2 regions of the Streptomyces sp. CA-179760 genome follow, and region 1 is predicted to be linked to the other one. Evidence: riboswitches for the same ligand, from Rfam matches in the RefSeq annotation. Region 1 holds a riboswitch; the other holds the start of a gene.
The links. A riboswitch is a leader RNA that binds a small molecule or an ion and turns the genes downstream of it on or off. The one in region 1 is predicted to bind S-adenosylmethionine.

Region 1 (14,506 bases):
GCCGCAAGGCACCCGCGGGTGAGCGGGTCGCCGACTGGGCCGACGGCCGCCTCGGGATCTACTCCCTGGCCAAGGCCAACATGCGCAAGATCTTCCCGGACCACTGGTCCTTCATGCTGGGTGAGATCTGCCTCTACAGCTTCATCATCATCATCCTCACGGGTGTGTATCTGACGCTGTTCTTCCACCCGTCGATGAACGAGGTGGAGTACCACGGCAGTTACGTCCCGCTCCAGGGGCAGCTGATGTCGGAGGCGTTCGCCTCCACCCTGGACATCAGCTTCGACGTCCGCGGCGGTCTGCTGATCCGGCAGATCCACCACTGGGCGGCGATCATCTTCCTCGCCGGCATGTTCGTGCACATGATGCGCGTCTTCTTCACCGGCGCGTTCCGCAAGCCGCGTGAGATCAACTGGATGTTCGGCTTCCTGCTGTTCGTCCTGGGCATGTTCACCGGTTTCACCGGCTACTCGCTCCCGGACGACCTGCTCTCCGGCACCGGTGTCCGCTTCACGCAGGGCGCGATCCTGTCCGTGCCGATCGTGGGCACGTACATCTCGATGTTCCTGTTCGGCGGGGAGTTCCCGGGCACCGACTTCGTCGCCCGGTTCTACTCGATCCACATCCTGCTGCTGCCGGGCATCATGCTCGGGCTCGTGGTCGGCCACCTGATCCTGGTCTTCTACCACAAGCACACCCAGTTCGCGGGTCCCGGACGGACCAACAAGAACGTCGTCGGCATGCCGCTGCTGCCGGTCTACATGGCCAAGGCCGGAGGCTTCTTCTTCCTGGTCTTCGGTGCCATCTCGGCCCTCGCCGGCATCGCGACGATCAACCCGATCTGGGTCCTGGGCCCCTACCGTCCCGACCAGGTGTCGACCGGTGCCCAGCCCGACTGGTACATGGGCTTCGCCGAGGGTCTGATCCGTGCGATGCCGGGCTGGGAGGTCAACTTCTGGGGCCACACGCTCGTCCTGGGCGTGTTCATCCCGCTGGTGCTCTTCGGTGTCTTCCTCGGGATCATCGCCCTCTACCCGTTCATCGAGTCGTGGGTCACCGGGGACAAGCGCGAGCACCACATCCTGGACCGGCCGCGCAACGCCCCGACCCGCACCGGTGTCGGTGTCGCGTGGGTCACCGGCTACATCATCATGCTGATCGGCGGTGGCAACGACATCGTCGCCACGCACTTCCATCTGTCGATCAACTCGGTCACCTGGTTCGTCCGGATCGGGTTCTTCGTCGGACCGGTCCTCGCGTTCATCGTCACCAAGCGCATCTGCCTCGGCCTGCAGCGCCGGGACAAGGAGAAGGTGCTGCACGGCCGCGAGTCGGGCATCATCAAGCGCCTGCCGCACGGTGAGTTCATCGAGGTGCACGAGCCGCTCAGCCAGGAGCAGATGTACACGCTCACCGCGCACGAGCAGTACCAGCCGGCCGAGATCGGTCCGACGGCCGACGAGAACGGTGTCGAGCGCAAGGTGAAGGGCTCCGAGAAGCTGCGCGCCAAGCTCAGCGAGTCCTACTACGGCGAGGGGGCCCAGATCCCGAAGCCCACCGCCGAGGAGTACCGGGAGATCACGAGCGGCCACGGCCACCACTGATCGCTGCTTCGCCACGCCACAGAAGGGCCTCGTCCGGTGTTCGGACGGGGCCCTTCGTGGTGCCCGGGGCTGGATAGGGTGGGACCACTGCTTTTACGTGACGTACGAGGACCCAGGAGCGGCTGATGAGCGCTGTGACCCCCGCTGGAGGCGACACCGCGGCGGGCCGCTCCTGGCCCGCCCTGCTGAACGGCCTGCTGGACGGCAGGCACCTGAGCGCGGACGACACCGCCTGGGCGATGGACCGGATCATGCGCGGCGAGGCGACCGAGGCGCAGATCGCGGGCTTCGTGGTGGCCCTGCGGGCCAAGGGCGAGACCGTCGAGGAGATCAACGGCCTCGTCCGGACGATGTACGAGCACGCGAACGTCATCGAGGTGCCCGGGGCGACGGTCGACATCGTCGGCACGGGCGGTGACGGCGCCAAGACGGTCAACATCTCCACGATGTCCTCGATCGTCGTCGCCGGCACGGGCGCGAAGGTCGTCAAGCACGGCAACCGGGCCGCGTCCTCGGCGTCCGGGGCCTCCGACGTGCTGGAGAAGCTGGGGGTCAATCTGGAGCTGCCCCTGCACCGGGTCGCGGAGGTCGCCGACGAGGCCGGGATCACCTTCTGCTTCGCGGTGAAGTTCCACCCGGCGCTGCGCCACGCGGGCGCGGCTCGCGGCCAGCTGGGCATCCGTACGGTGTTCAACGCGCTCGGCCCGCTGACCAACCCGGCCCGGGTGCGCTCCCAGGCCGTCGGTGTGGCGGACCCCCGCATGGCACCGATCGTCGCGGGCGTCTTCGCCGAGCGCGGCAACTCGTCCCTGGTCTTCCGGGGCGACGACGGCCTGGACGAACTGACCACCACGGCCACCTCCCGGGTGTGGATCGTCCGGGACGGCAAGGTCACCGAGGAGTCCTTCGACCCGCGCGACGTGGGCCTCGAGCTGGTCCCCGTGGAGGCCCTGCGCGGCGCGGACGCCTCCTACAACGCGGAGGTCGCGCGACGGCTGCTGGAGGGCGAGACCGGGCCGGTGCGGGACGCGGTGGTGCTGAACTCGGCGGCGGCGCTGGTGGCTCTGGAGCCGATGGCGGCACCGCTGGCCGACCAGGTCCGTGCCGGGATGGCGAAGGCGGCGGAGTCGATCGACTCGGGGGCGGCGAAGCGGACCCTGGAGCGCTGGGTGGCAGCCAGCAACGCGTAGCGGATCCCGTACGGCGTCCCGCGATCCGGACTCGGGTTGCGGGGCGCCGATCTTTTCACGTACTTTCCTGACCAGGTCATGAGTGACAGTCATGAGGCCCCGGCCGACTGTCCGGCAACCCTCCGTCCGTGGCGGGGTGCCCCGGGTGAAGACCGGGCCGTAGGCAGCGAGGTCTACGGCAAGCGCGGACCCCTCGCACGCTTTTGATTCAGCGAGGGCAGGGGTCCTGGTCGTCGAGGAGCCCCCCGTGAGCAAGCGAATGCGATAGGGCCGCAGAGCCCCGCCTCCGCGCACCCCTTTTCTCTCACCCCTGTCTCTCACGGGAGTTCCGCCATGTCTGTCTCCACCGCTGCCGCCGACCAGTCCGTTTGTGCCTCGCTGCCCGTTCTCGGCCGGGATGTCACCGTGCCGCTCGTGACCGGCGGCGAGGTCACCTACGCCGCGCTCGACTACGCCGCCAGCGCCCCGGCGCTCCAGCGCGTCTGGGACGACGTCGCCGCCTACGCGCCGTACTACGGCAGTGTCCACCGCGGCGCCGGGTACCTGTCCCAGCTGTCGACCGACCTCTTCGAGAACGCCCGGCGGATCGTGGCGGAGTTCCTCGGCTGCCGGGACGGTGACCAGGTGGTGTTCACCCGGTCCACCACCGACTCCCTGAACCTCCTCGCCGCCGCGCTCCCGGACGGCTGCCAGGTCTTCGTCTTCGAGACCGAGCACCACGCCTCCCTCCTGCCGTGGCGGAACGCGCGCGTCACCTACCTCGACGCCCCGAGCAGCCCCGGCCAGGCCGTCGAGACCCTGGAGCGCGCCCTCGCCGACCGGGACCCCTACGGTCCGGCCCTCGTCTGCGTCACCGGCGCCTCTAATGTCACCGGCGAGCTGTGGCCCGTACGGGAGCTCGCGGCGGCCGCGCACGCCCATGGCGCCCGGATCGTGCTGGACGCCGCCCAGCTGGCCCCGCACCACCCGGTGTCCGTCGCGGACCTCGACGTCGACTGGGTCGCCTTCTCCGGGCACAAGCTGTACGCGCCCTTCGGCTCCGGCGTCCTGGCCGGCCGGGCCGACTGGCTGCGCGAGGCCGACCCCTACCTCGCGGGCGGCGGTGCCTCGCGCAAGGTCGCGCGGCGTACGGACGGCGGCGTGGACGTGGAGTGGCACGACAGCGCCGCCCGGCACGAGGCCGGTTCCCCGAACGTCATCGGCGCCTACTCCATCGCCTCCGCCTGCACGGCGCTCACCGAGGCCGGGTTCGACAACCTGGTCGCACGCGAGCGGTACCTGATCGAGAAGGTGCGTACGGGACTCGCCGAGGTGCCGGAGGTCCGGATCCTCTCCCTCTTCGGTGACGACGCCCCGCGCGTCGGCGTCATCTCCTTCGTGGTCGAGGGCTGGAACAGCTCCCACTTCGCCGCAGCCCTCTCCGCCGAGTACGGCATCGGGGTGCGGGACGGGCTGTTCTGCGCCCACCCCCTCCTGCGGACCCTGCTGGGCAGCGACCCACAGACCCAGGGCGAGTGCGGAGCACCGGAGGCGGCTCCCGGGGAGAAGTCCCTCAACGCCATCCGGGTGAGCTTCGGCGCGGGCACGCCCGACGAGCACGTCGAGCGGTTCGTCGACGCCGTGCGTGAGCTGGTCCGGGACGGCGCGCGGTGGAACTACCGTACGGAGGACGGCCGTTGCGTCCCCGACACCTCCGCGTGAGCCGGTAGCCGGGCACCCAGAAGGATCATTCCCAGGGCGCGTTCGGTCGCGTCCGTGAGGAGTTCGGAGGCCCGCACCAGGGCCTCCGCCAGGGCCATCGGTGCCGGCAGGATGCCGCTGAACGCGTCCACGCCCGGCACCTGGTGCGCGCCCTCGCCGAGCGTGCCCGCGAGGGCCAGGACCGGGCGGCCGTGGAGCTTGGCCCGCCGGGCCACCTCGGCCGGGACCTTGCCGCGCGGTGTCTGGTGGTCCAGGGCGCCCTCGGCGGTGATGACCAGGTCGGCGCGGGCCAGGCGGGCGTCCAGGTCGAGATGGTCCAGCAGCACGTCGAAGCGGGGGAGGAGCCGGGCGCCGAGGGCTGCGAGACCGGCTCCCAGGCCGCCGGAGGCTCCCGTGCCGGGACCGGAGCGGAGATCGGTGTCCGGGACGGCGACGTCGCGGGTGAGGACGAACGCCCAGTTCTCCAGTGCGGCCGACAGCTCCTCGACCTGGAGAGGCGTCGCGCCCTTCTGCGGGCCGAAGACCCGGGCGACGCCCCGCTCGCCGCACAGCACGTTGTAGGGATTGCAGGCGACGAGCAGCTCCACCTCCGCCAGCCGGGAATCCAGGCCGTGCGGATCGATGCGGTGCAGGCGCGCCAACGCGGCGCCTCCGTACGGCAGTTCCCCGCCCTCCTCGTCCAGGAGCCGGGCCCCGAGCGCCTGGAGCGCGCCCGCGCCGCCGTCCGAGGTGCCAGAGTCGCCGCAGCCGACGAGGATCCGCCGGACGCCCAGGTCGAGCGCGGAGCGGATCAGTTCGCCGACGCCGTAGGTGGTGGTGGCGCCCGGGTCGCGCAGGTCGCGCGGGACGAGGGAGAGGCCCGCGACCGCCGCCATCTCCACCACCGCCGTGTCCCCGGAGCCCAGCAGGGCGAAGTGGGCGCCGATGGTCTCCCCGGTCGGACCGGTGGCGGGCACGGTGACGAGCCGGCCTCCGGTCGCGGCGGCCAGGGCGAGCGCCGTGCCCTCGCCGCCGTCCACCAGCGGAACCAGGTCGATCTCGGCGTCGGGCAGGACTCGGCGGACACCAGCGGCGATGGCGTCGGCCGCCGCCTCCGCGGACAGGGACTCCTTGAAGCCACTGGGGGCTACGACGACACGGGTCAGCATCAGGACTCTCCTCAACGGGTGACGGACACGCCGAGCAGCGGCCACACCGCGACGGCGAAGAGCAGGACCAGCGCGGCGGTCAGCGGCGCCAGGAACGCGGACAGCCGCAGCAGGTCGCGCGGGGTGTAGGTGGGGGTGCCGGGGAGCTGCGCGAAGAGCGTGACCGGCTTGGCCGAGGCGGGCAGGGTGTGGCAGAAGCCCGCGGCGGCGGTGGAGGCGAGCGCGGCGGCGACCGGGTTGACGCCGACGCCGACGGCGGCGGCCACGACCAGCGGGACCAGGACCGACGAACGGGCCGAGCGGGACTGCAGGACCAGGTGGGCCGCCGTACTGACGGAGATCACGATCGTGAGGAACAGCACCGGCGATTCGCCCGTGGGCAGCCCCGAGACCAGCCACTTCGCCGCTCCCGAGTCGGCGAGCGCGACGCCCATCGCCATCGTCGCCGCCATGAACAGCAGCAGCGACCAGGGGACGGTCTTCAGCGCGTCCTTCAGACGGACGGTGCCGAGGGCGGGGGAGGAGGCGATGACCGCGCCGATCAGCGCGACCAGGGCGGGCGGCACCCGGTGCAGCGGCTCACTGCACCACAGCAGCACCACCGTGGCCAGAAGCAGGGCGCAGCGCTTCTCGGCCTGGTTCCAGGAGCCGGTCACCGGCTGCTCGCTGTGCTCCTGGACCTGCTCCGGGGTGATGCTGACCGGGCCGCGGCGGTCCGCCCGCCGGGTCGTCGTCAGCATCACCAGCTCGGCGGCCAGATGAGACGAGGCCACGGCCAGCGGCAGGCCGAGCAGCAGCCACTCCGTGAAACCGATGTGCTGCCCGGTCGTCTCCCACAGCACCGACACGGTGATCAGATGCGCGCCCGCACCGATCAGGGTCGCCACCGCCGACAGAAGGATCACGGTCGGAAACAGCAACGCCAGCATCACCACCAGTCGCTTCCGGTCGGCGAGAACCTTCGCGAGGGCGAGGAACACCGGCAGCGCGAGCGCGGCCCGGCCCGAGGTGGCGGGCACCGCGAACGCCGTGACGACGAGCGCGGCCGTCGTCAGGTGCACAAGCTGCCGTACGGTGCGGGCACCGCTGACCAGGAACACCGCCGCCCGGCCCGCGAGCCCGGTCCGGCTCACCGCGGCCGCCAGGACGAACGCGCAGATCAACAGCCACACCGTGGCATCGCCGAGCGTGCCGAACAGGGTGTCGCTGCTGATCACCCCGGTCACCGTGAGCGCGAGCCCGGCGCCCAGCGCGATGTAGGTGTCGTCGATCGACGTCCCGATCCAGGCGCAGGTCGCCAGCACGAACACGGCGAGCGTGAGACGGGCGTCGCCGCCGAGTCCCGGGAAGTTCACGGGGACCGCGAGCAGCGCGCACAATGACAGCGCCAGGCAAAGGGCGGTGGTGGAGCGCAGGTTCAGGGTCACGCCATAGACGATCGGCGAGAGCGGTGAGCCCTCCATGAGCCTTGCATGAAGGAGTTTTCACCCGCCCCAGGGGCGCGGGGCTGTATCGATGTGCGGCTCCGCCGCGTGGGCGCGACCAGCCACACACGACCCGCACCCGGCAACGGCGAACACGTCGCACTACGGCACCCGGTACCCCATCCCCCGCACCGTCTCCACCCGCTCCGCCCCCAGCTTCTTCCGCAGCGTCCGCACATACACATCCACGATGTTGGACCCCGGATCGAAGTCGTACCCCCACACATGGGACAGGATCTGCTCCCGGGACAGCACCTGGCCCGGATGCCGCAGGAACAGTTCCAGCAGCACGAACTCACGAGCCGTCAGGTCTACCGTCCGCTCCCCGGACCGTGCCCGCCTGGTACGGAGATCGAGGCTCAGCGAGCCCGACCTGAGCACCGTCACCTCCGGCGCCCGCGCCGCCGTACGGAGCCTCAGCCGTACCCGGGCGAGCAGTTCCTCGAAGCGGAACGGCTTGGTCATCCAGTCGTCGGCGCCGCCCTCCAGACCGGCCACCGTGTCCCGTACGGAGTCCCGCGCGGTCAGCACGATCACCGGCACCGACACCCGCGCCTCGCGCAGCTCGCGCAGGATGGTGAAGCCGTCCCGGCCGGGCAGTCCGATGTCCAGGACGACGAGGTCGAAGCCGCCGGTCAGGGCGTACTCGTAGCCCGCGTCGCCGTCGGTGACGACGGTCGTGGTGAAGCCGTTGGAGCGCAGGCCCTTCTCCACGAAGGAGGCGATGCGCTCCTCGTCCTCGACGATGAGGATGCGGTTCACGTGGGGTCCCCTTCCGGTGCCCGGGGTGCGTGCAGGACGAGGGCGAAGCCGGCGCCGCCACCGGGCGGGTCGTAGAGCCGTACCCGGCCCCGGTGGCCCTCGGCGATGGCCTTGACGATGGACAGCCCGAGGCCCGCGCCGGAGCCCCGGGCGCCGCGGCGGGCCGTGCCGCGCCGGAAGCGTTCGAAGATCACCTCGGCGTCCTGGGGCTGCACCCCTGGGCCGGAGTCGGCGACGTAGAGCTCCAGGTCCGGGCCGTCGGCGCGGGAGCCGATACGGATGGTCTGGCCGGTCGTGGTGTGCTGCACGGCGTTCTGCGCCAGCTGCACCATGGCCTGGGTGATCCGCTGCGGATCCAGCTCGGCCTCCAGGTCGGCGACCCCGTCGAGCCGCCAGTCGCGTTCGCCCAGGGTGCGGGCCTTGACGTAGACGTCGGCGGTGAGTTCGGCGACCTGGACCGGCTCGGTGGTGACGAAGTCGGGGCGTTCGGCCTTGGCGAGCAGCAGCAGGTCCTCGACGATGCGGCTCATCCGGTCCAGCTCGTCGGTGACCAGCCGGACCGTCTCCTCGCGCTCGGCCGGGTCGTCGCCCATCAGCTCCAGATGGCCGCGCACGATGGTGATGGGGGTACGCAGTTCGTGCCCCGCGTCGTCGACGAACTCGCGCTGGGCGGCGAAGGCCCGCTCCAGCCGGTCGAGCATGCCGTTGAACGTCTCGGCGAGGGCCGCTATGTCGTCGTTGCCGTGCACCGGGATCCGCCGGGTGAGCCCCTGCTCGGTGAGCTGGGCCGCCGCGGTGCGCACCACCCGCACGGGTTTGAGGATCCGCCCGGCGACAGCCCAGGCGATGCCGACGGTCAGCAGCAGGGCGGCCCCGGAGATGACGAGCAGTGTGCGGAACATGTCGTTCACCCGGGCCTGCTCGCGTTCCGGGTGGAAGGCGACGACGAACGCGGCGTCCGGCGCCCGGCCCTGCTGGGCCACCGTGACCTTGGCCCAGCGGATCTCGCCCTCCGGCCGCTGGAGCACCCCGGAGGACTCGGGCGAGTCGAAGACGGCGCGCTTGGCGGCGGGATCCCGGTGCAGGGGCAGGGCGACGGGCAGGTCGTGCCGCTGGCGGATCTGCCGGGGGCCGTCGCCCGCCCGGCCGACCAGGCCGATCAGCTCCTCGTCCGCGTCGGGGTACTGCCGTTCCAGGAACACCGTCAGCAGCCGGTTCGCGTCGGTGAACGGGCGGCCCGTCTGTGGATCCCCGCCCCGTTCCTCGAAGTTGGCGAACTCGCCGGTCTCCTGGGTGAGCAGGCGGTTGATCCGGTTGTCGACGTCCCGCAACAGGAAGGAGCGGGTGGTCATGGCCACCGAGGCGAGCGCGACCGCCATCACGAGCAGCAGCCAGAGCAGGATCCGGACCCGGGCGGAGACCCGCCGCCGGCCGGGGTCAGTTGTCGGAGCCGGGTCCGTCGTCGCCCGGTCCGTCGTCCCCGTTGCCCTGGCCGCGGTCGTCGTCATCATCGTCACCAGCCGAGCTGTCGGTCACCGGAGGCCGCGAGACGACCTCGTCGCCCGGCGTTCCGGCGGGCGGCGTGGGCTTCGCGGCGGGCGTGAGCGTGGAGGTGGGCGTGGGCGAGCGGCTGTCCAGCTCCACCTGCTGGGAGGGGACCTTGGGCGACTCGGGGCTGTCCGCGAGGGCGTAGCTGGTCGCGGCGATGCCCAGCGGGATCAGGACGACAGCGGACAGGGCCGCCATCCGGCGAGAGAAAACCATGCGCCCGATCCTGCGGACGGAACCCGGGGAGCGGGATGAAGCGCGGATGAAGAACTCTTCATCCCGAGCCCGCGGCCCGCGTTCACGGGCGGCGGTTCCTCAGTTGTCCAGCCCGATCGAGAACGCCGCCTCCAGGTCGTGCTGCGAGTACGTACGGAACGCCACGTGCGTGTCCGTGCCCTCGACACCGGGGATCTTGCTGATCCGGCCGGGGATGACCTCGGCGAGGTCCTCGTGCTCCTTCACCCGGACCATGGCGATGAGGTCGTAGGTGCCGGTGACCGAGAAGACCTCGCTGACGCTGTCCAGCGCCGCGATCGACTCCGCGATCTCGGGGATCCGGTCCACGCTGGTCTTGATCAGGACGATCGCGGTGATCACGGCTGGTTCTCTCCCTCGGGGGCCGGAGCAGGGGCGGTCTTCACTCTAGTGGGGCCGGTGGGACGGCCGTAGCGGACCGAGGCGTAGCAGAAGCCCAGGCCGAATCCGATCAGGTGGGCGAGGTAGGCCACCCCGGGCCCCTCCGAGGCCCGTCCCGCCGCCAGCCACTGCAGTGCCGCCCAGAACGGCAGCACGACCCAGGCCGGGAAGCGCACCGGCAGGAAGAAGAGGAAAGGCAGGAGACTGGTCACCCGGGCACGGGGAAACAGGTACAGGAACGCGCCGAGGACCGCCGAGATCGCCCCGGAGGCACCGACCAGGGGCTGCTCGGAATCCGCGTTGGCGATGGCGTACCCGAGCAGGGCCAGGTAGCCGCAGCCGACGTAGAACAGGGTGAACTGCACCCGCCCCATCCGCTCCTCGGTCATCGCCCCGAAGACGTAGAGGAAGAGCATGTTGCCGAGCAGGTGCACCCAGGTGCCGTGGACGAAGAGCGCCGTCACCGGGGTGAGGGCTGCCTCGGGGGATCCCTCGAACAGTTCCGCGGGGATCACGCCCCAGTGCCGGAAGTAGGCCCGCTGCGCGGCGAGCAGATCGTCGCCCGAGCCGTACGCCGGGCCGATGCCCGAGGCGGGCCCGGCCAGGAAGACCGTGCAGCACAGGGCGATCAGTGTGTACGTCACCGGCGCCGACGAACCCCTGATCGATCCGCTCGCCCGGGTGATCGACGCACTCCACTTGCTGATCATGGCTACAGAGCATGACGTAACCGGACGCAACCGCACAGACCGCCTCGCCGCCGTGGACACGCAGGCTACGAGGACGCCGCAGGCCGTAGGGTTACGAGCCACACGCACCGGGGAAGCCGGTGGCGTCACGGACACTAGAAGGAAAGAGAACAGGCCACGATGACGGTTCCCCTGCCGACCGCCGAGACGCGGTGGCGCTGCACCCTCTGCGGCAACCTCACGCGCTTCGACGTGACCCGCTCGTCGAAGGTCGTCGAGTACGTCCACCTGGACCTGGCCGGAGAGCCGAAGGTCGAGGAGCGCGAGGTGCTCAGTGAGACCATCGAGTCGGTGCGCTGCCGCTGGTGCAACGCGGTGGACCAGGTGGAACTCGTGGACAGGCCGGGCGCCGGCTCCTGAGGGGAGCTGGCCCCGCACAGGCATTGGGGTGTGACGGATGGTGGAGACCACGGGCGGGGGGCCGGGCGACGGCGCCGCCGAGGTGCTCGACCGTCCGCTGCCCGACGGCGTGCGCCGCAAGGTCGTGCAGATCGTCTCCGACGGCTTCGGATCGCTGACGGTCGGCGAGCTGCCCGCACAGCTCAGGCAGTACGCCCGGTTCGCCCCCAACCGCAGGGCCAAGTTCGCCGGCAATGCCATGGCCTCGGCGCTGGAGACCGACCCGCTGTTCCGGCAGCGCATCGGGGAGAAGCTCAGAGAGGCCCAGCCGGAACTCGCCGGCGCCCTCGACTCAGGCTCCCCGCCCCCGGCCGCGGACCCGCTCGACGTGGCGGCCGCGGCCTACGTACTGCGGCCCACCGACTGGGTCAAGCTGGTGACCGCCGCGGGCGAGGAGGCCCAGCGGGCCGACGCCGAGCGCGTCGACGAGGAGAGCCGGGCCGAGCTGGAGCGGCTGCGCGCCGAGCTGGCCCGGGCTCGTGACCACACCAGGGCCGAGACCGAGCGGCTGCGCACGGAGCTGGAATCGGCCAAGAGGGAATCCGAGTCGCTGCACCGCAAGCTCCGCGCCGCCCTCAGCGACGTCAAGCGCGGCGAGGCCGCCCTGCGCAAGGCGAACGGCGAGATGGAGGCCGTCCGCGCCGAGGGGCACGCCCAGGTGTCCGCCGCCGAGAGCGAGACCCGGCGGCTCAAGGCCCGGCTGGGGGAGACCGAGGCGGCCCTGGAGGCCACGCGCCGGGCCGCCCGCGAAGGCCGCAGCGTCGAGGACATGCGGGTCCGGCTGCTGCTGGACACCCTGCTGGACGCCACCCAGGGGCTCCGGCGCGAACTGGCCCTGCCGCCGGTGTCGGTGCGGCCCGCCGAGACCGTGGACGCCGTCGAGCCGGGCCGGATGACCCCGAAGGACATCGCCGCCCGCGCCCTCTCCGAGAACGACCCGCAGGTCCTCGACCAGCTGCTGGCGCTGCCGCAGGCCCATCTGGTCGTCGACGGCTACAACGTCACCAAGACCGGCTATCCGCAGATGCCGCTGGAGAAGCAGCGCCTCAGGCTGCTGGGGCAGCTCTCCCAACTGGCGGCGCAGAGCGGCGCCGAGGTGACGTGTGTCTTCGACGGGGCCGAACTGGCCGCGCCGGTCCTGTTGGCGCCGCCGCGAGGGGTACGGGTGCTGTTCTCGAAGCCGGGCGTCACCGCCGACGAGCTCATCCGTCAACTGGTGCGCGCCGAACCACCCGGAAGGCCGGTCATCGTCGCGTCCACCGACCGGGAGGTCGCCGACGGGGTGGCCCGGGCCGGCGCCCGCCCGGTGGCCTCGGCGATGCTCCTCAAGCGCCTTTCGCGGGCCTAGGCACCGTACGGGCGATGCGTAACGTCCGGGCGTGATGCCCGCATTGATGAGGCATGTGGGCCACGTTAAGTCAAGTGAGTCTCACCGCCTGTGAGTCCAGGGGAAAAGTTGGCTCACTGTGACGCAATTTTTCATCTGAGGATTTGAACTGATCACAGGAAGGTCACTAGGGTCGGGCTCCGAAACCTCCGCTCGGGTGATCACTCATCGGGAGAGACGGCGGAGGGGCAGAAGGAGCTTTCACCCGTGGCGTCCCACCGTCGTCCGAAGCAGCCGAGCCGTGCACGTGTGACCGTGCTGACCACCGCCGCCGCCGCTGCCGTCGCCTTCAGCTCGCAGGCCGCCAACGCGGCCCCCAGCGAGAAGCCGAGCAAGGACGAGGTCAAGGCCAAGGTCGACAAGCTCTACGAAGAGGCGGAGCAGGCCACCGAGAAGTACAACGGGGCCAAGGAGAAGCAGGAGAAGCTCCAGAAGGAGATCTCCACCATCCAGGACAACGTCGCCCGCGGCCAGGAGGAGCTCAACGAGCTGCGCGACAGCCTGGGCCTCGCGGCCGCGTCGCAGTACCGCACCGGCTCCATCGACCCCTCGGTCCAGCTCTTCCTCTCCTCGAACCCGGACGACTACCTCGACAAGGCCTCCACGCTCGACCAGTTGAGCAGCCAGCAGGTCGAGGCGCTGAAGAAGGTCCAGGAGAAGCAGCGCGAACTCGCCCAGGAGCGCGCCGAGGCCTCCGAGAAGCTCAAGGACCTCGCCTCCACCCGCACCGAACTGGGCAAGAAGAAGAAGGAAGTCCAGGGCAAGCTCGGCTCCGCGCAGAAGCTGCTCAACAGCCTCACCGCCGCCGAGAAGCAGGCGCTCGCCGCCCAGCAGGACCGCGCCAGCCGGGACAGTGAGCGCGACGCCATCTCCGGCAACGTCCCGCCCGGCTCGGGCCGGGCCGCCGCGGCCTACGCCTTCGCCCAGAGCCAGCTCGGCAAGCCCTACGTCTACGGCGCCACCGGCACCAGCTCCTACGACTGCTCCGGCCTCACCTCCCGGGCCTACGCGGCGGCCGGCATGCAGATCCCGCGCACCTCCGAGGCGCAGTCCCAGATCGGCACCAGGATCTCCTCGGTCAGCCAGCTCAAGGTCGGCGACCTGGTCTTCTTCTTCAACGACCTGCACCACGTCGGCCTCTACGCCGGCAACGGGCAGATCATCCACGCCCCGCGCACCGGCACGGTCGTCCGCTACGAGTCGATGGACACCATCGGCGGCCCGTTCATGTTCGGTGTCCGCGTCTGACGAACGGCTCCCCGGAGGACGCCGTGTCCGCCATTCGAGGGAATCAGCACAGTCTTGAGTAAGCCCACGCCCCGCCGGTGACCTGCGTCAGCGGCGGGGCGCGGTGCCGCACACCCCCGGATGGTCGTTGGCTGCCCCCGGTCGCGGGGCTACTGTCTGCCGCGTTTCCAAGTCCGTCAGCGGAAGGAGCGCGGCTTCCCGTGGGGTCCCATCGCCGACTTGCACCGTCCGGGTTCGACCGGGGCGCCGGTGCCGCGGTCGGTTTCCTGTCCGTCGCGGCCACCGCCCTGTGCGCGGTACCGGCCGCGTCCGCGCCGCACGACGACACCCGGGCCGAGGTGGACCGCCTCTACGAGCAGGCCGAGAAGGCCACCGAGGCCTACAACGAGGCCGACGAGCGCGCCGACGAACTGCGTGAGGAGGCCGGTACCGCCCGGGACCGGATCGCCCGTCAGCAGCAGCGCATCAACTCCATGCGGGAGTCGCTCGGTTCGCTCGCCGGCGCCCAGTACCGCTCGGGCGGCCTCGACCCGGCCCTCGCCCTGCTGTTCTCCGACGACCCGGAGGACTACCTCGACAGGGCCGCCCGGCTCGACCGTGTCACCGCCCACCAGGCCGGTGAGCTGAAGGACCTCCAGGACGCCATGCGC
Region 2 (14,506 bases), 1.8 Mb from region 1:
GGCGATGAGCTCGCCGATCTGGGTGTCGGCGGCGGAGATGGAGGCCGTGGAAGCGATCTGCTCCTTGGTCTCGACGTCCTTCGCCTGCTCCAGCAGGGCGGCGGAGACGGCCTCGACGGCGCGCTCGATGCCACGCTTGAGGGCCATCGGGTTGGCGCCGGCGGCTACGTTGCGCAGGCCCTCCTTGACCAGGGCCTGGGCGAGAACGGTCGCGGTGGTCGTACCGTCACCGGCGACGTCGTCCGTCTTCTTGGCGACTTCCTTGACCAGCTCGGCGCCGATCTTCTCGTACGGGTCCTCGAGCTCGATCTCCTTGGCGATGGAGACACCATCGTTGGTGATCGTGGGGGCGCCCCACTTCTTCTCGAGGACGACGTTGCGGCCCTTGGGGCCGAGCGTCACCTTGACGGCGTCCGCGAGCTGGTTCATGCCGCGCTCGAGGCCGCGCCGCGCCTCCTCGTCGAACGCGATGATCTTGGCCATGTGAAGTGGTCCCTCCAGGACTGGGGGTGATTACTTCGGACCGCGCCCGCGCCCGCGACGGACGGCTCGCCAGCCTTGTGGTTCCTTCCCCACCCGGCCTGCGGGCCTCACCGACCCGGTCCTTACGTTGTCACTCTCACCTTCAGAGTGCTAACGCAATGATTAGCACTCGGGCATGGCGAGTGCAAGCGCCTCTCGGGGATCGGGCGGGGCGCTCAGCCACCCGCGAACGGCACCCGGCAGGGCTTTCGAACAGGCCGAAGGGCCCGTACCCCGGGGGTACGGGCCCTTCAGAGAAGACCGATCGCTTGAAGCGTTGGTCGTGGTGCGCGTTCAGGCAGCGACGCGAACCATGTCGGCCTGTGGACCCTTCTGGCCCTGCGAGATCTCGAACTCGACCCGCTGACCCTCTTCAAGGGTGCGGTAGCCGTCCATCTGAATCGCGCTGTAGTGGACGAATACATCCGCACCACCGTCGACCGCGATGAAGCCGTACCCCTTCTCCGCGTTGAACCACTTGACGGTGCCCTGAGCCATGCCTAACTCCCCTATTACTGGCCCTTGCACAGACCCGCACTTCGCGGATCCGGGTCAGACCTCACCCCCCACGGATTGGGGGCGTGCGCCGGAACGCGTCGACCGCGGCCGAATGTATCTGTCCAACTGCCCTCTGCAACAGGTCAATCGGACGAGAATTCTGGACGCGCGGGATCCGGAATGTGGGGAGAATTCGTGCGACTTCAGGGCAAGTCGGGCCACATAAAGGGAACAAAAGCCGCGAAAGGCACACACACTTTGGCTACATCTTGTCGGGCCCGCGGCAGGAATTCAGGGTGCCCGATCAGGGGATCGGGATCGCGTTCCCCAACTGTACCGCGCTCAACCACACAGAATTGCCCCCTCCGCTTCTCTCACGGAGGGGGCAATTCGATGAACGCTCAGTGACGGCCGTTACCGATGGTAATAATCAAGCCGGTCGACCGGTTCAGCCACCGGCGACGGCCGGAATGATCGACACACCGGCACCGTCCGGCGTCGCCGTCTCGAGACCCTGCTCGAACCGCACGTCGTCGTCATTGACGTACACGTTGACGAACCGGCGCAGCTTGCCCTGGTCGTCCAGCACCCGGGCGGCGATCCCGGTGTGGTTCTTCTCCAGGTCGGCGATGACCTCACCGAGGTTCGCGCCCTCGGCGGCGACCTCGGCCTTGCCGCCGGTGTAGGTGCGCAGGATGGTGGGGATGCGGACGGTAACGCTCATGACTTTCAAACCTCCGATTGGGGTATCGCACCTGCTCTAGGGGCGCGGGGCTGTATCGATTTGCGGCTCCGCCGCGTGGGCGCGACCAGCCCCCACCGGCCCGCAGCGAACAACGCTGCTCAGACGAGCCCGGCCTCACGGAACGAATCAAGGCTGGGACGAATGGTCGCGGTCAGCCCCGTGCCCGCCACCGCGTCCAGCGTCTTCAGACCATCGCCCGTGTTGAGGACAACCGTGGTCTTGGCAGGGTCGAGCAGCCCGCTCTCGAGCAGCTTCTTCGTCACACCCACCGTCACCCCACCCGCGGTCTCCGCGAACACACCCTCGGTCCGTGCGAGCAGCTTGATCGCCTCGACGACCTGCTCGTCGTTCACGTCCTCCACCGCACCGCCCGTACGCCGCGCGATGTCGAGCACGTACGGACCGTCCGCCGGGTTCCCGATCGCCAGCGACTTGGCGATGGTGTCCGGCTTCTGGGGACGTACGACGTCGTGGCCGGCCTTGAACGCCGTCGACACCGGCGAGCAGCCCTCGGCCTGCGCACCGAAGATCTTGTACGGCTTGTCCTCGACCAGACCGAGCTTGATCAGCTCCTGCAGCCCCTTGTCGATCTTCGTGAGCTGCGAGCCGGAGGCGATCGGCACCACGAGCTGGTCCGGGAGCTGCCAGCCGAGCTGCTCGCAGATCTCGTACGCCAGCGTCTTGGAGCCCTCGGCGTAGTACGGCCGCAGGTTGACGTTGACGAAGCCCCAGCCCTCACCGGCCGGGTCGCCGATCAGCTCGGAGCAGAAGCGGTTCACGTCGTCGTAGTTGCCCTCGATGCCGACGAGCTCGCCGCCGTAGATCGCGGCCATGACGACCTTGCCCTGCTCCAGGTCGTGCGGGATGAACACGCACGAGCGGAACCCGGCGCGGGCCGCGGCGGCACCCACCGCACCGGCGAGGTTGCCGGTGGAGGAGCAGGACAGGGTGGTGAAGCCGAAGGCGCGGGCGGCCTCCAGGGCCTGGGCGACGACGCGGTCCTTGAAGGAGTGCGTCGGGTTGCCGGAATCGTCCTTGACGAAGAGCTTGCCGGCGTCGACACCGAGCTCACGCGCCAGATTGTCGGCCTTGACGAGCGCCGTCCAGCCCGGGTTGATGTTCGGCTTGTCCGCCACGTCGGCCGGGACCGGCAGCAGCGGGGCGTAACGCCAGATGTTCGCGGGTCCCGCTTCGATGCGCTTACGGAGCTCTTCGGTCTCGTAGGCCGAGAAGTCGTAGGCGATCTCCAGCGGGCCGAAACACTCCTCGCACGCGAAGACCGGGCCGAGGGGGACGCGATGACCGCACTCGCGGCAGCTCAGCGCGGCGGCGGGGCCGAGGTCTACGGTGGATTCGGTGGTGCTTGCAACAGTCTGCGCAGCCATGTGAGGCGAGGCCCTTTCTCCTCATCTTCCTCACGACGCATCTCGCCGTGAGACGGATTTGGCACCTTCCCGAGCCGGGAGCCTCGCGCATGTGGTCGACAGTGACCTACGAGTACCGACTGGAGGGTTGCCGGGACTTCAACGGGCCGTTTCCCTCTGTCCCTCTGGATGAGCTGTATTCGGTTGTCGACGTGGGTTGACCCCGGACATGCGATGGTCACCCGCGTTGTTCAAGACTGTAACCGACGACCAGGACAGTTGAGATAGTCGTCCGAACCGCGAGATGGCTCACAGCCCGTCCCGCCGAGAGTACGCAGAGGAGCCGCCACGGTGCTGGAAGAAGTCGAGCGCTGGCTGAGCACCCGTTCCTGGTCCGCGACCGATCGCCCCCTCCACCAGATACTGGCCGCGAAGCAGCGCACGGGCCAGACGGTCAGTGTGGTGCTGCCCGCGCTGAACGAGGAGGAGACGGTCGGCGACATCGCCGCCGTCATCCGCCACGACCTGATGCGGCAGGTGCCGCTCGTCGACGAGCTCGTCGTCGTCGACTCCGGCTCGACGGACCGTACGTCGGAGGTGGCCGCGGCCGCGGGCGCGACGGTGGTGCACCGGGACGCGATACTCCCGCGGCTGCCCGCGGTGCCCGGCAAGGGCGAGGTGCTGTGGCGCTCGCTGCTCGCCACCCGCGGGGACATCGTCTGCTTCGTCGACGCGGACCTGCGGGACTTCTCCTCCGACTTCGTCTCCGGGATCGTCGGGCCGCTGCTCACCGAGCCGGACGTGGACCTGGTGAAGGCCATGTACGACCGTCCCCTCGGCGGCGCCGCCGGGCAGGGCGGCCGGGTCACCGAGCTGATGGCCAGGCCGCTGCTCAACATGCACTGGCCACGGCTGGCCGGCTTCGTGCAGCCGCTCGGCGGCGAGTACGCGGCCCGCCGCTCACTGCTGGAGCAGCTGCCGTTCCCCGTCGGGTACGGCGTCGAGCTGGGCATGCTGGTGGACGCCCTGCACCTGGCGGGGCTGGACGCCCTCGCCCAGGTCGATGTCGGGGTGCGCAAGCACCGGCACCAGGACGGGCAGGCACTGGGCCGGATGGCCGCCGCGATCTACCGCACGGCCCAGCTGCGACTGGCCCGCGGGCATCTGATCCGGCCGTCCCTGACGCAGTTCGAACGGGGCGGGGACGGCTTCGAGCCGCGTACGTACTCCGTGGACACCGAGGAGCGTCCGCCGATGGTGGAGATCGCCGAGTACCAGGCGCGGAAGGCAGCCTGACCGGGGCTGTTTTTCGGCCGCACGGGTCGAGGGGCTTCCAGGTCCGTACGTTTGAGCGTTTGTGGGCCGGGCTAGGTTGAGGGCTATGGCTTCTACGTACGGTGCTGCACAGGTGCTGGTGGCCTCCAACCGCGGCCCGGTCTCGTACGCGGTGGGCGAGGACGGTTCGCTGAACGCCAAACGGGGCGGCGGCGGACTGGTCTCGGGGCTCTCCGCGATCGGCTCGGACGCGGACGCGCTGTGGGTCTGCTCGGCGCTGTCCGACGGCGACCGCGAGGCGGTCCGGCGCGGGGTCGGCGAGGACGGCGTGCGGATGCTGGACATCCCGGCCGACGTGCACGCCGACGCGTACAACGGCGTCGCCAACTCCGTGCTGTGGTTCGTCCACCACATGCTGTACCAGACCCCGCTGGAGCCGGTCTTCGACGCGGAGTTCCGGCGGCAGTGGACGTCGTACGAGAAGTACAACCGGGCGTTCGCCCAGGCGCTGGCCGAGGAGGCGGCGCAGGGTGCGGCGGTCGTGGTGCAGGACTACCACCTGACGCTGGTGCCCGGCATGCTCCGCGAGCTGCGGCCGGACCTGAGGATCGGGCACTTCTCGCACACGCCGTGGGCGCCGCCCGAGTACTTCCGGATGCTGCCGGACGATGTGGCCGGGCAGGTGCTGCGCGGCATGCTGGGCGCCGACCGGCTGGGCTTTCTCACCCAGCGCTGGGCGGACGCGTTCGTCGCGTGTGCCGAGCGGTTCGCCGGCGGGCTCGGGGACACGCGGGTCGGCGTGCACGGGCTGGGGGCCGACGCGGACTTCCTGCGGAAGCGGTCGCACGAGCAGGACGTCGAGGAGCGGATGGCCGCGCTGCGGGAGCAGATCGGCGAGGGCCGCCGCACCATCGTCCGGGTCGACCGCACCGAGCTGTCGAAGAACATCGTGCGCGGCCTGCTGGCGTACCGGACGCTCCTCGACTCCCACGCCGAGTGGCGCGAGCGCGTGGTGCACGTGGCCTTCGCGTACCCGTCGCGGCAGGACCTCGCGGTGTACCGCGACTACACGGCCGAGGTGCAGAGGCTGGCGGACGAGATCAACGAGCGGTACGGGACACCGGGCTGGACTCCGGTCGTGCTGCACGTCAAGGACGACTTCGCGCGCTCCCTGGCCGCGTACCGGCTGGCCGACGTGGCGCTCGTCAACCCCATCCGCGACGGCATGAACCTCGTCGCGAAGGAGGTCCCGGTCGTCTCCGACGCGGGCTGCGCGCTGGTGCTGTCCCGGGAGGCGGGGGCGTACGAGGAGCTGGGCGAGGACGCGATCACGGTGAACCCGTACGACGTGACCGGCACGGCGGCGGCCCTGCACGAGGCGCTCTCGATGCGCCCGGAGGAACGCGCCGAGCGCGCCAAGCGGCTGGCGGCGGCTGCGACCGCGCTGCCGCCCGCGCAGTGGTTCGTGGACCAGCTCGACGCGTTGAGGGGCTGAGCGGTGATGAGCCCGAAGGCGTTGCCGACACCCGTGACGAAGGCCGGGCAGGAGGGGCTGGACGCGATCCTCGCCCGCCCGGGCGAGGCGCTGATCGGTCTCGACCTCGACGGGACGCTCGCGCCCATCGTCGCCGATCCCGAGAAGGCCCGGGCCCACCCCGAGGCAGTGCCCGCGCTGGCCGCGCTCGCGCCGAAGGTCGCCGCCATCGCGGTGATCACCGGCCGGCCCGCCGAGGTCGCGGTGCGCAACGGAGGCTTCGCCGACGTTCCCGGCCTCGAGCACCTCGTCGTCCTGGGGCACTACGGCGCCGAGCGGTGGGACGCCCGTACCGGTGAGATCAGCGCCCCCGCCCCGCATCCCGGAGTCGCGGGCGTCCGCGCGGAACTGCCCGAACTACTCGAACGGCTCGGGGCGTCGCAGGGGACCTGGATCGAGGAGAAGGGCCGGGCCGTGGCCGTGCACACGCGCCGGGCCGCCGACCCTGGGGCCACCCTGGACCAGCTGCGCGAGCCGCTCACCGGCCTGGCCGGCCGCCACGGCCTGATCGCCGAGCCCGGCCGCATGGTCCTCGAACTCCGCCCGCCCGGCATGGACAAGGGCGTCGCCCTCACCGAGTTCGCCCGGGAGATCGGCGCCGGTTCCGTCCTCTACGGCGGCGACGACCTGGGCGACCTGCCCGCCTACTCCGCCGTCGACCACCTCCGCGCGGACGGCACCCCGGGCCTGCTGGTGTGCAGCGGCAGCGACGAGGTGACCGAGCTCAGGGAGCGGGCGGACGTGGTGGTGGACGGCCCGGAGGGAGTCGTACGGCTGCTGGGCGCGCTGGCGGACCGGATCGGCCAGAGGGACCAGTGGGTACGGACCTAGGGGCGCGGGGCTGTATCGATTTGCGGCTCCGCCGCGCGGGCGCGACCAGCCACGACGCACCCGCACCCCGCGACGGTCGAACACCTCACGGACCTCAGCGTTCAGCCCGGCGCGTCTCCCGTATCCGCCGCAGCCGATTCACCGTGACCGGGTCGTGGGCCAGCGCCCTGGCATCGTCCAGCAGGGCGTTGAGGAGCTGGTAGTAGCGCACGGGGGCGAGCCCCAGCTCCTCCCGTACGGCCCGTTCCTTCGCGCCGGGGCCGGGAAAGCTCCGGCGTTCGAGCGCGAGGATGTCCCGCTCCCGGCGCCCGAGCCCCTGCTCAGCCGTGCCCTCGTCGTCCTCGTCCATGCCAGGCACCGTAACGCCCGCCACCGACAGTCGGACTACTCCGCGTTCTCCGCCCGGGACGCCTCCGTCTGGAGCTGCCCGAGAACGGCAGAGGGGCTGCCGCCGGGGGCGACGGCCTTACCGATCCGCTGCTTGATCTCTGCGCTGACGTCGGCCCAGGAGGTCTTGCCGACCGGGTAGAGCTCGGACGTCAGCAACTCCTCCAGGAACGGCCTGAGGTGCCGGTCCTGGTCCGAGACGGACATGGCCCCGGACGCGGAGGTGGTGACCGGCAGCAGATCGTACTGGCGGGAGAAGTCCAGCACGTTCTTCTCGCTGTAGACGAAGTCGAGGAAGTCGCCGACCTGGTCACGGTGGCCGTTCTTGCGGAAGGCCGTCATCCAGTCGGCGACACCGAGCGTGGACTTGCTCGTGCCTTCCTTGCCCGGCGTCGGCACCATGCCGTACTTGACGCCCTTCTTCGCGGCGATGTTCATCAGCGACGGGTGCCCGTTGACCATGCCGACCTCGCCCTTGGCGAAGGCGGCGTACGCGTCGGCCCGGTTGAGTTCCCCGGGCGCGACCGGCCCGGTCAGGCCCTTGCCCACCAGGTCGTCCTTGAGCCAGGAGAAGGTGTCGATGTTCTCCGGGGAGTCAATGCCGTAGCCGTCGACGGTGTCGGTGTAGCCGCCCCCGCCGCTGAGCATCCACTGCATGCTCTCGGCCGGCGCCTCCTCCGGACCGAGGGGCAGAGCGTACGGGTAGGTCACGCCCTCGGCCTTGAGCGCCTCGGCGTCGTCGGCCAGGTCGTCCCAGGTCTTGGGCGGGGTGATGCCGGCCTCGGAGAAGAGGGCCTTGTTGTAGAAGAGCACGCGCGTGGAGGAGGCGAACGGCATGCCGTACTGCACGCCCTTCACCTGGCCCGCGGAGGCCAGCTGCCCGACGAAGTCGGCCTGCGTGGGTATGGAGAGCAGGTCGTCGGCCTTGTAGAGCTGGTTCTGGGCCGCGTACCCGGCGTACGAGCCGATCTGTGCCATGTCCGGCGGGTCACCGGCGGCGACCATCTCCCTGACCTTGCGGTCGACGTCGTTCCAGGAGTAGACGCTGACGTCGATCTTCACACCGGGGTGGTCGGCCTCGTACTCCTCGACGAGCTTGTCCCAGTATTTCTGGGAGCTGTTGGCCTCGCTGTCGCCGTAGTCGGCGGCGACCAGTTTCAGGGTCACGTCGGCCGAGCCGCCCGTCACGCCGCAGCCGCCGAGGACCGCCGTCATGCCCAGCGCGGACACCACCGCGATCGTTCCTGCCATCCGCCGCCGCTGCACCGCTGTTCTTCCCCAACCCTGGCGTCACTCGCCAAACTCTGGCGTGGTCCGCCACCGAAACTTTTCGATATTCGGAATAAGGTCTACACCACGTGAGTGGACTAGACCTCTCGCGGGTCCCCGGGTCACACTGTGTTCCGTGAGACATGTCATCGCCCTCGACGTGGGCGGCACCGGAATGAAGGCCGCTCTGGCCGGGCCCGGGGGCGAGGTGCTGCACCGGTCCCGCCGGGCCACCAGACGCGAGCAGGGTCCGGAGGCCGTCGTCGCGGCCATCCTCGACTTCGCCGCCGAGCTGCACGCCTACGGCGCCGAGCACTTCGGCACGCCCGCGGCCGCCGCCGGTGTGGCCGTCCCCGGCATCGTCGACGAGGCGCGGGGCACCGCCGTCTACGCCGCGAACCTCGGCTGGCGCGACGTCCCGCTGCGCGACGCCCTCGCGGAACGGCTGGGCGTCCCGGTCGCCCTCGGCCACGACGTGCGCACCGGCGCTCTCGCCGAGGGCCGGGTCGGCGCGGGCCGCGGCGCCGACCGGTTCCTGTTCGTGGCGCTGGGCACCGGCATCGCGGGCGGCATCGGCGTCGAGGGCCGGGTCGAGTCGGGGGCGCACGGCTTCGCGGGCGAGATCGGCCACATCGTCGTACGGCCCGGCGGGGCCGCGTGCCCGTGCGGGCAGCGCGGCTGCCTGGAGCGCTTCGCCTCGGCGGCGGCCGTCAGCGAGGCCTGGGCCGCGGCCTCCGCCGACCCGGACGCGGACGCGGCCGACTGCGCGAAGGCCGTCGAATCCGGCGACCCACGGGCCCGGGCGGTCTGGCAGGAGGCGGTGGACACCCTCGCCGACGGGCTGGTCACGGCCCTCACCCTGCTCGACCCTCGAACCCTGATCATCGGCGGCGGACTGGCGGAGGCGGGGGAGACGCTGTTCGCGCCCCTGCGCGAGGCCATCGACCGCCGCATCACCTTCCAGAAACAGCCGTCGATCGTCCCGGCGGCCCTGGGTGACTCGGCCGGATGTCTGGGGGCGGGCCTGCTCGCCTGGGATCTCCTCGACCAGACCGACCGTTCGGAGGCAACCACCTGATGGCAACTCCCTCAGGGGCGCGGGGAACTGCGCGAACAACCACGCACACCCCGCACCCCGCGACGACCGGACAGCCCACAGTCCTGTCCGGCGCGACCGTCGTCCTCCCCACAGAGACGGTCCAGGGCGGCCGACTGCCCATCGACGGCACCCGCATCGCCCACACAACTCCCGAAAACGCCCAGGTCATCGACGTAACCGGCCACTACGTCATCCCCGGCTTCGTCGACCTGCACAACCACGGCGGCGGCGGAGCCTCCTTCACCTCCGGCTCGGCCGAGGACATCCTCAAGGGCATCCACACCCACCGCCTGCACGGCACGACCACCCTGGTCGCCTCGACCGTCACCGGAGACATGGACTTCCTCTCCGAGCGAGCCGGCCTGCTCAGCGAGCTGGCCGAGCAGGGCGAGATCGCCGGCGTCCACTTCGAGGGCCCGTTCATCTCCCCCTGCCGCAAGGGCGCCCACGCCGAGGACCTGCTGCGCGACCCGCACCCCACGGACGTCCGCAAGCTGATCGACGCGGCCCGGGGCCAGGCGAAGATGGTCACGCTGGCCACCGAACTCCCCGGCGGCCTCGACTCCGTACGCCTCCTGGCCGACCAGGGCGTGATCGCGGCGATCGGCCACACGGACGCGACCTACGAGCAGACGGTCGAGGCCATCGACGCGGGCGCGACGGTGGCCACCCACCTCTTCAACGCGATGCCGCCCCTCGGCCACCGCTCCCCCGGCCCGATCACCGCGCTCCTCGAGGACGACCGGATCACGGTCGAGCTGATCAACGACGGCACGCACCTGCACCCCGCCGCGCTCCAGCTGGCGTTCCACCACGCGGGAGCGGAGCGCGTGGCGTTCATCACGGACGCGATGGACGCGGCCGGTTTCGGCGACGGCCGCTACTGGCTCGGCCCGCTGGAGGTGGAGGTCGCCGACGGCGTGGCCCGCCTGGTCGAGGACGGCACGATCGCGGGCTCCACCCTCACCCTGGACCACGCCTTCAAACGGGCGGTCACGGTCGACGGCCTGTCGGTCGAGGACGCGGTGCGGGCACTCTCGGCGACCCCTGCCCGCCTGCTCGGCATGGCCGACCGCATCGGCTCCCTGGAGCCCGGCAAGGACGCGGACCTGGTGCTCCTGGACGCCGATTTCGAGGTGAAGGGCGTGATGCGCCGGGGCGAATGGGTGGTCGGTCCCCAACTGAGCTGATCCGTCCCGCAGTCGGGAGACGGTGGCCGAGTCCGGGACTGGGCCGACCGCCGCCTCTTTGGCATGATCAGGGAACGTTCACGGCAACAAGCGCGTCTGGGGGAGGTCGGCCCGGTGATCCTCACGGTCACGCTGAACACCGCTCTCGACATCACCTACCGCGTACGGTCCCTCAGGCCGCACGCCTCCCACCGCGTCTCCGAGGTGACGGAACGCCCCGGCGGCAAGGGCGTCAACGTCGCCCGGGTCCTCGCGGCCCTCGGGCACGAGGTGACCGTGACGGGGTTCACGGGCGGTGCGACGGGCCGGGTCGTCCAGGAACTCCTGGCCCCGGCGCCGGGCGTGGTGGACGCGCTGGTCCCGGTCGCGGGCCCGACCCGCCGCACCGTCGCCGTGGTCGACGACCGGTCCGGCGACACGACGCAACTCAACGAACCGGGCCCGACGATCACCCCCACCGAGTGGTCGGCCTTCCAGGAGACCTACGAGACCCTGCTGGCGTCCGCCTCGGCAGTGGCCCTGTGCGGCAGCCTCCCACCGGGCGTCCCGGTGGGCGCGTACGCGGGCCTGGTCCGCACGGCCCGCTCCTTCTCGGTCCCGGTCCTCCTGGACACCAGCGGCGAACCCCTGCGGCGAGGCGTCGCCGCCCGCCCCGACATCATCAAGCCCAACACCGACGAACTGGCAGAACTGACCGGCTCCCACGACCCGGTGCGAGCCACCCAGGACGCCCGCCGCCGGGGTGCGCGCGCGGTGGTCGCGTCCCTGGGCGCGGAAGGCCTGCTGGCGGTAACCCTCGAGGGCCGCTGGCGCGCCGCCCCACCGACCCTGGTACGAGGCAACCCGACAGGCGCGGGCGACTCGGCGGTCGCGGGCCTGCTCTCGGGCCTGGTGGAACACCTCCCCTGGCCGGACCGCCTGGCCCGGGCGACGGCCTTGTCGGCGGCGACGGTGCGGGCGCCGGTGGCCGGGGAGTTCGACAGGGGTGTGTACGAGGAGTTGCTGGGGAGCGTGACGGTGACGGGCGAGGCGTCTGCGGCGTAGAGCGCGGTTGGTCGGTTCCGCTCGTGCCGCCGACGTATCAACTCGTCCGGCTGCCCTTCTTCAGATAGAACTGGTCGAGCACCGCGTCGCACTTGTTGCCCTCGTTGCAGGCGAGCTCGATGGTGTTGGTGCCCTTGTTCAGATTCACCGTGGCGAAGGTGTTCTTCCAGCCCTGTTCCCAGTCGCCCTTGGGCGAGCCCCCGAAGTTCTTCATGCTCAAGGGCCTGGAGAGGGCATCGCCGTTGACCACCAGGGTCGCGTCGGCGTCCGTGCCCGGGACGCCGTAGTTCACGTAGAGCGTGTAGGCGCCGGCCTTCTCGATACCGTCCACCGTCCAGGTGATCTTGGCACCGACCTGGTTGAAGCCCGTCACATAGACGCCACCGTCGGCCTTCGCGCCCTTGAATTCCGACGCGGTCGACATGCCGGGGCTGAGGCGCAGGGCCTTCGCGTCGGCCTTCGGCAGGTCGGCCTGGCTCGCCGCGCTCTTACTGGCCGACGGACTCGGCTCGGTGCTCTGGGACTGGTTCTGATCCGAGCCGGCCTGGTCCTCGGGCTTCTTGTCTTCCTTGTCGCCGCTCAGCATGGCGATGCCGATGCCGATCACGACCGCCGCGACCACCGCGACCGCGCCGATCAGCAGGCCCTTGGTGTTCGGGCCGCGGCCGCCCCGGCCGCCCCCGCCGCCGGGCACCTGGTGCTGGGGGGAGGTGGCCGCTCCGCCGCCGGGCAGTGTCTCGGGGGCCGCGTAGTGCGCGTTCGGCCGGCCGTGGCCGCCCTGCTGCTGGGGGCCCTGGCCGTACGCCGCGGTCTGGCCCGCGCCCGCCTGCGCCTGAGGCTGCTGCTGGCCGTAGGAGCGGGTGCCGACCGCACGCACCCGGTTGACCGAGTTCGGGTAGCCGTAGCCCCCGGACGGCGGCTGGGCTCCGTTGGCCTGCCCGTCGGCGTAGAGATAGCCGAACGGGTCGTCGTCCTCGGGCGTGCTCGCGCCGTTGTTGCCGGGCGTCATCCCTTGGTCTCCTCAGTCAGGTGCGGTGCGATGCGGTACGGGTCGTAAGACAGCGAGCCTACCCGCTCCCAGTGACCCAAACAGGTGACTCAGACCGCATCAACTCGCTGACCTCGGGTTCACCCAGCGCGTCTGTGTTGTTTGGGACGAGATCGTTTCTCGACGTACATCCGCTCGTCAGCGGATTTCAACACTTCGTCCGCCGTCATTCCACAGTGTGCCCATCCGATGCCGAAGCTGGCCCCGACCCGGACGGCACGCCCCTCGGCGCGGATGGGCTGGATGATCTCGTTGCGGAGGCGGACCGCGAGGTCCTGCGCGTCGGCCCGGCCGAGTCCGTCCGCGAGGATGACGAATTCGTCACCCCCGAGCCGGGCGACTGTGTCGCCGTCGCGGACCTGGTTGCTCAGTCGCCGGGCGACCTCGATGAGAACCGCGTCACCCGCGTTGTGCCCGAACCGGTCGTTGATCGACTTGAAGCCGTCGAGGTCGCAGAAGAGGACGGCGAGGCCTTTCGTGCCGTCGTCATGGTCGCCGTCCGGGGCGACGGTGTGCACATGGTGGTCGTAGGCGTCGTACGGCTCGGCGGCCTGCCGGAAGTCGAAGCCGGGGCCGACGACGTCGAAGGCGGGGTGGCCGTAGGCCGCGTCATGGGACTCGGCGACGACGGAGTGCGGGGGCGCGGCGCGCTGGCAGAGCCGCGACGACAGGCGGGAGCGCAGCTCGGCGGAGTTCGGCAGGCCGGTGAGCGAGTCGTGGGAGGCGCGGTGGGCGAGCTGCAGCTCGCGGCGTTTGCGCTCCTCGATGTCCTCGACGTGGGTGAGGAGGAAGCGCGGGCCGTCGGCGGCGTCCGCGACGACGGAGTTGCGGAGGCTGACCCAGACGTACGTGCCGTCGCGGCGGCCGAGGCGTAGTTCCGCACGGCCGCCCTCCGCCGAGGTCCGGAGCAGGGTGCCTATGTCCTCGGGGTGGACCAGGTCGGAGAAGGAGTAGCGGCGCATCGCGGAGGCGGGGCGGCCCAGCAGCCGGCACAGGGCGTCGTTGGTGCGCAGGATCCGGCCGTGCTGGTCGCCGCCCATCTCGGCGATGGCCATGCCGGACGGGGCGTACTCGAAGGCCTGCCTGAAGCTTTCCTCACTGGCCCGCAGCGCCTGCTGCTCGCGCTCCAGCCGGACGAGCGCGCGCTGCATATTGGCGCGCAGCCGGGCGTTGCTGATCGCGATGGCGGCCTGGAAGGCGTACATCTGGAGCGCCTCGCGGCCCCAGGCGCCGGGGTGACGGCCGTTGCGCGGGCGGTCCACGGAGAGCACGCCGATCAGCTCGCCGCATGCCGCGCTTCCCTGCGGCCCGGGCGCGTACATGGGCGCGAAGAGCCGGTCGGCCGGATGCCACTCGTCCTCGAAGCGGGGCGCGGGGCCGTCGGTGTACCACTGCGGGACGTCGTCGTCGTCGAGGACCCAGCCCTCGGTGTGGGGTATGAACACCAGGTCGCCCCAGTGCTCGCCCATGCCGAGGCGGCGTTCCCAGGATTCGCGTGAGCCGACGCGGCCGGTGATGAGGGCCTCGGCGGCGGGGTTCCCGGCGAAGGCGGCGACGACGAGATCGCCGTCGGGTCGTACGAGGTTCACGCACGCCATTTCGTAGCCGAGAGCGGCGACGACGCCCTCCGCGACGGTCTGCAGTGTGTCCGCCAGGCTGCGGGCCGTGTTCATGTCGGCCATGACCTGGTGCAGTTGTCG

Region 2: it holds a riboswitch for S-adenosylmethionine, as region 1 does, so the genes downstream of both, thrC (threonine synthase) here and ACQEV8_RS11890 (aminotransferase class V-fold PLP-dependent enzyme) in region 1, are expected to answer to the same signal.

The regions. Positions count from the first base shown of each region.
Region 1 is NZ_JBNJLZ010000001.1:2,645,838-2,660,343, reverse strand. Features, by position in the region: gene qcrB (cytochrome bc1 complex cytochrome b subunit) at 1-1,604, shown strand, start outside; gene trpD (anthranilate phosphoribosyltransferase) at 1,730-2,794, shown strand; SAM riboswitch class IV at 2,869-2,985, shown strand; gene ACQEV8_RS11890 (aminotransferase class V-fold PLP-dependent enzyme) at 3,128-4,495, shown strand; gene ACQEV8_RS11885 (glycerate kinase) at 4,450-5,643, opposite strand; gene ACQEV8_RS11880 (SLC13 family permease) at 5,655-7,070, opposite strand; gene ACQEV8_RS11875 (response regulator transcription factor) at 7,230-7,889, opposite strand; gene ACQEV8_RS11870 (ATP-binding protein) at 7,886-9,397, opposite strand; gene ACQEV8_RS11865 (small secreted hydrophilic protein) at 9,327-9,653, opposite strand; gene ACQEV8_RS11860 (Lrp/AsnC family transcriptional regulator) at 9,753-10,034, opposite strand; gene ACQEV8_RS11855 (rhomboid family intramembrane serine protease) at 10,031-10,783, opposite strand; gene ACQEV8_RS11850 (hypothetical protein) at 10,943-11,182, shown strand; gene ACQEV8_RS11845 (NYN domain-containing protein) at 11,220-12,569, shown strand; gene ACQEV8_RS11840 (NlpC/P60 family protein) at 12,816-13,856, shown strand; gene ACQEV8_RS11835 (NlpC/P60 family protein) at 14,057-14,506, shown strand, end outside.
Region 2 is NZ_JBNJLZ010000001.1:4,407,486-4,421,991, forward strand. Features, by position in the region: gene groL (chaperonin GroEL) at 1-483, opposite strand, end outside; gene ACQEV8_RS19690 (cold-shock protein) at 817-1,020, opposite strand; gene ACQEV8_RS19695 (MoaD/ThiS family protein) at 1,469-1,744, opposite strand; gene thrC (threonine synthase) at 1,864-3,150, opposite strand; SAM riboswitch class I at 3,169-3,325, opposite strand; gene ACQEV8_RS19705 (glucosyl-3-phosphoglycerate synthase) at 3,481-4,425, shown strand; gene ACQEV8_RS19710 (alpha,alpha-trehalose-phosphate synthase (UDP-forming)) at 4,511-5,899, shown strand; gene otsB (trehalose-phosphatase) at 5,906-6,769, shown strand; gene ACQEV8_RS19720 (DUF3263 domain-containing protein) at 6,864-7,118, opposite strand; gene ACQEV8_RS19725 (ABC transporter substrate-binding protein) at 7,154-8,407, opposite strand; gene ACQEV8_RS19730 (ROK family protein) at 8,562-9,503, shown strand; gene nagA (N-acetylglucosamine-6-phosphate deacetylase) at 9,503-10,714, shown strand; gene ACQEV8_RS19740 (1-phosphofructokinase family hexose kinase) at 10,829-11,758, shown strand; gene ACQEV8_RS19745 (carbohydrate-binding protein) at 11,796-12,767, opposite strand; gene cdgB (diguanylate cyclase CdgB) at 12,887-14,506, opposite strand, start outside.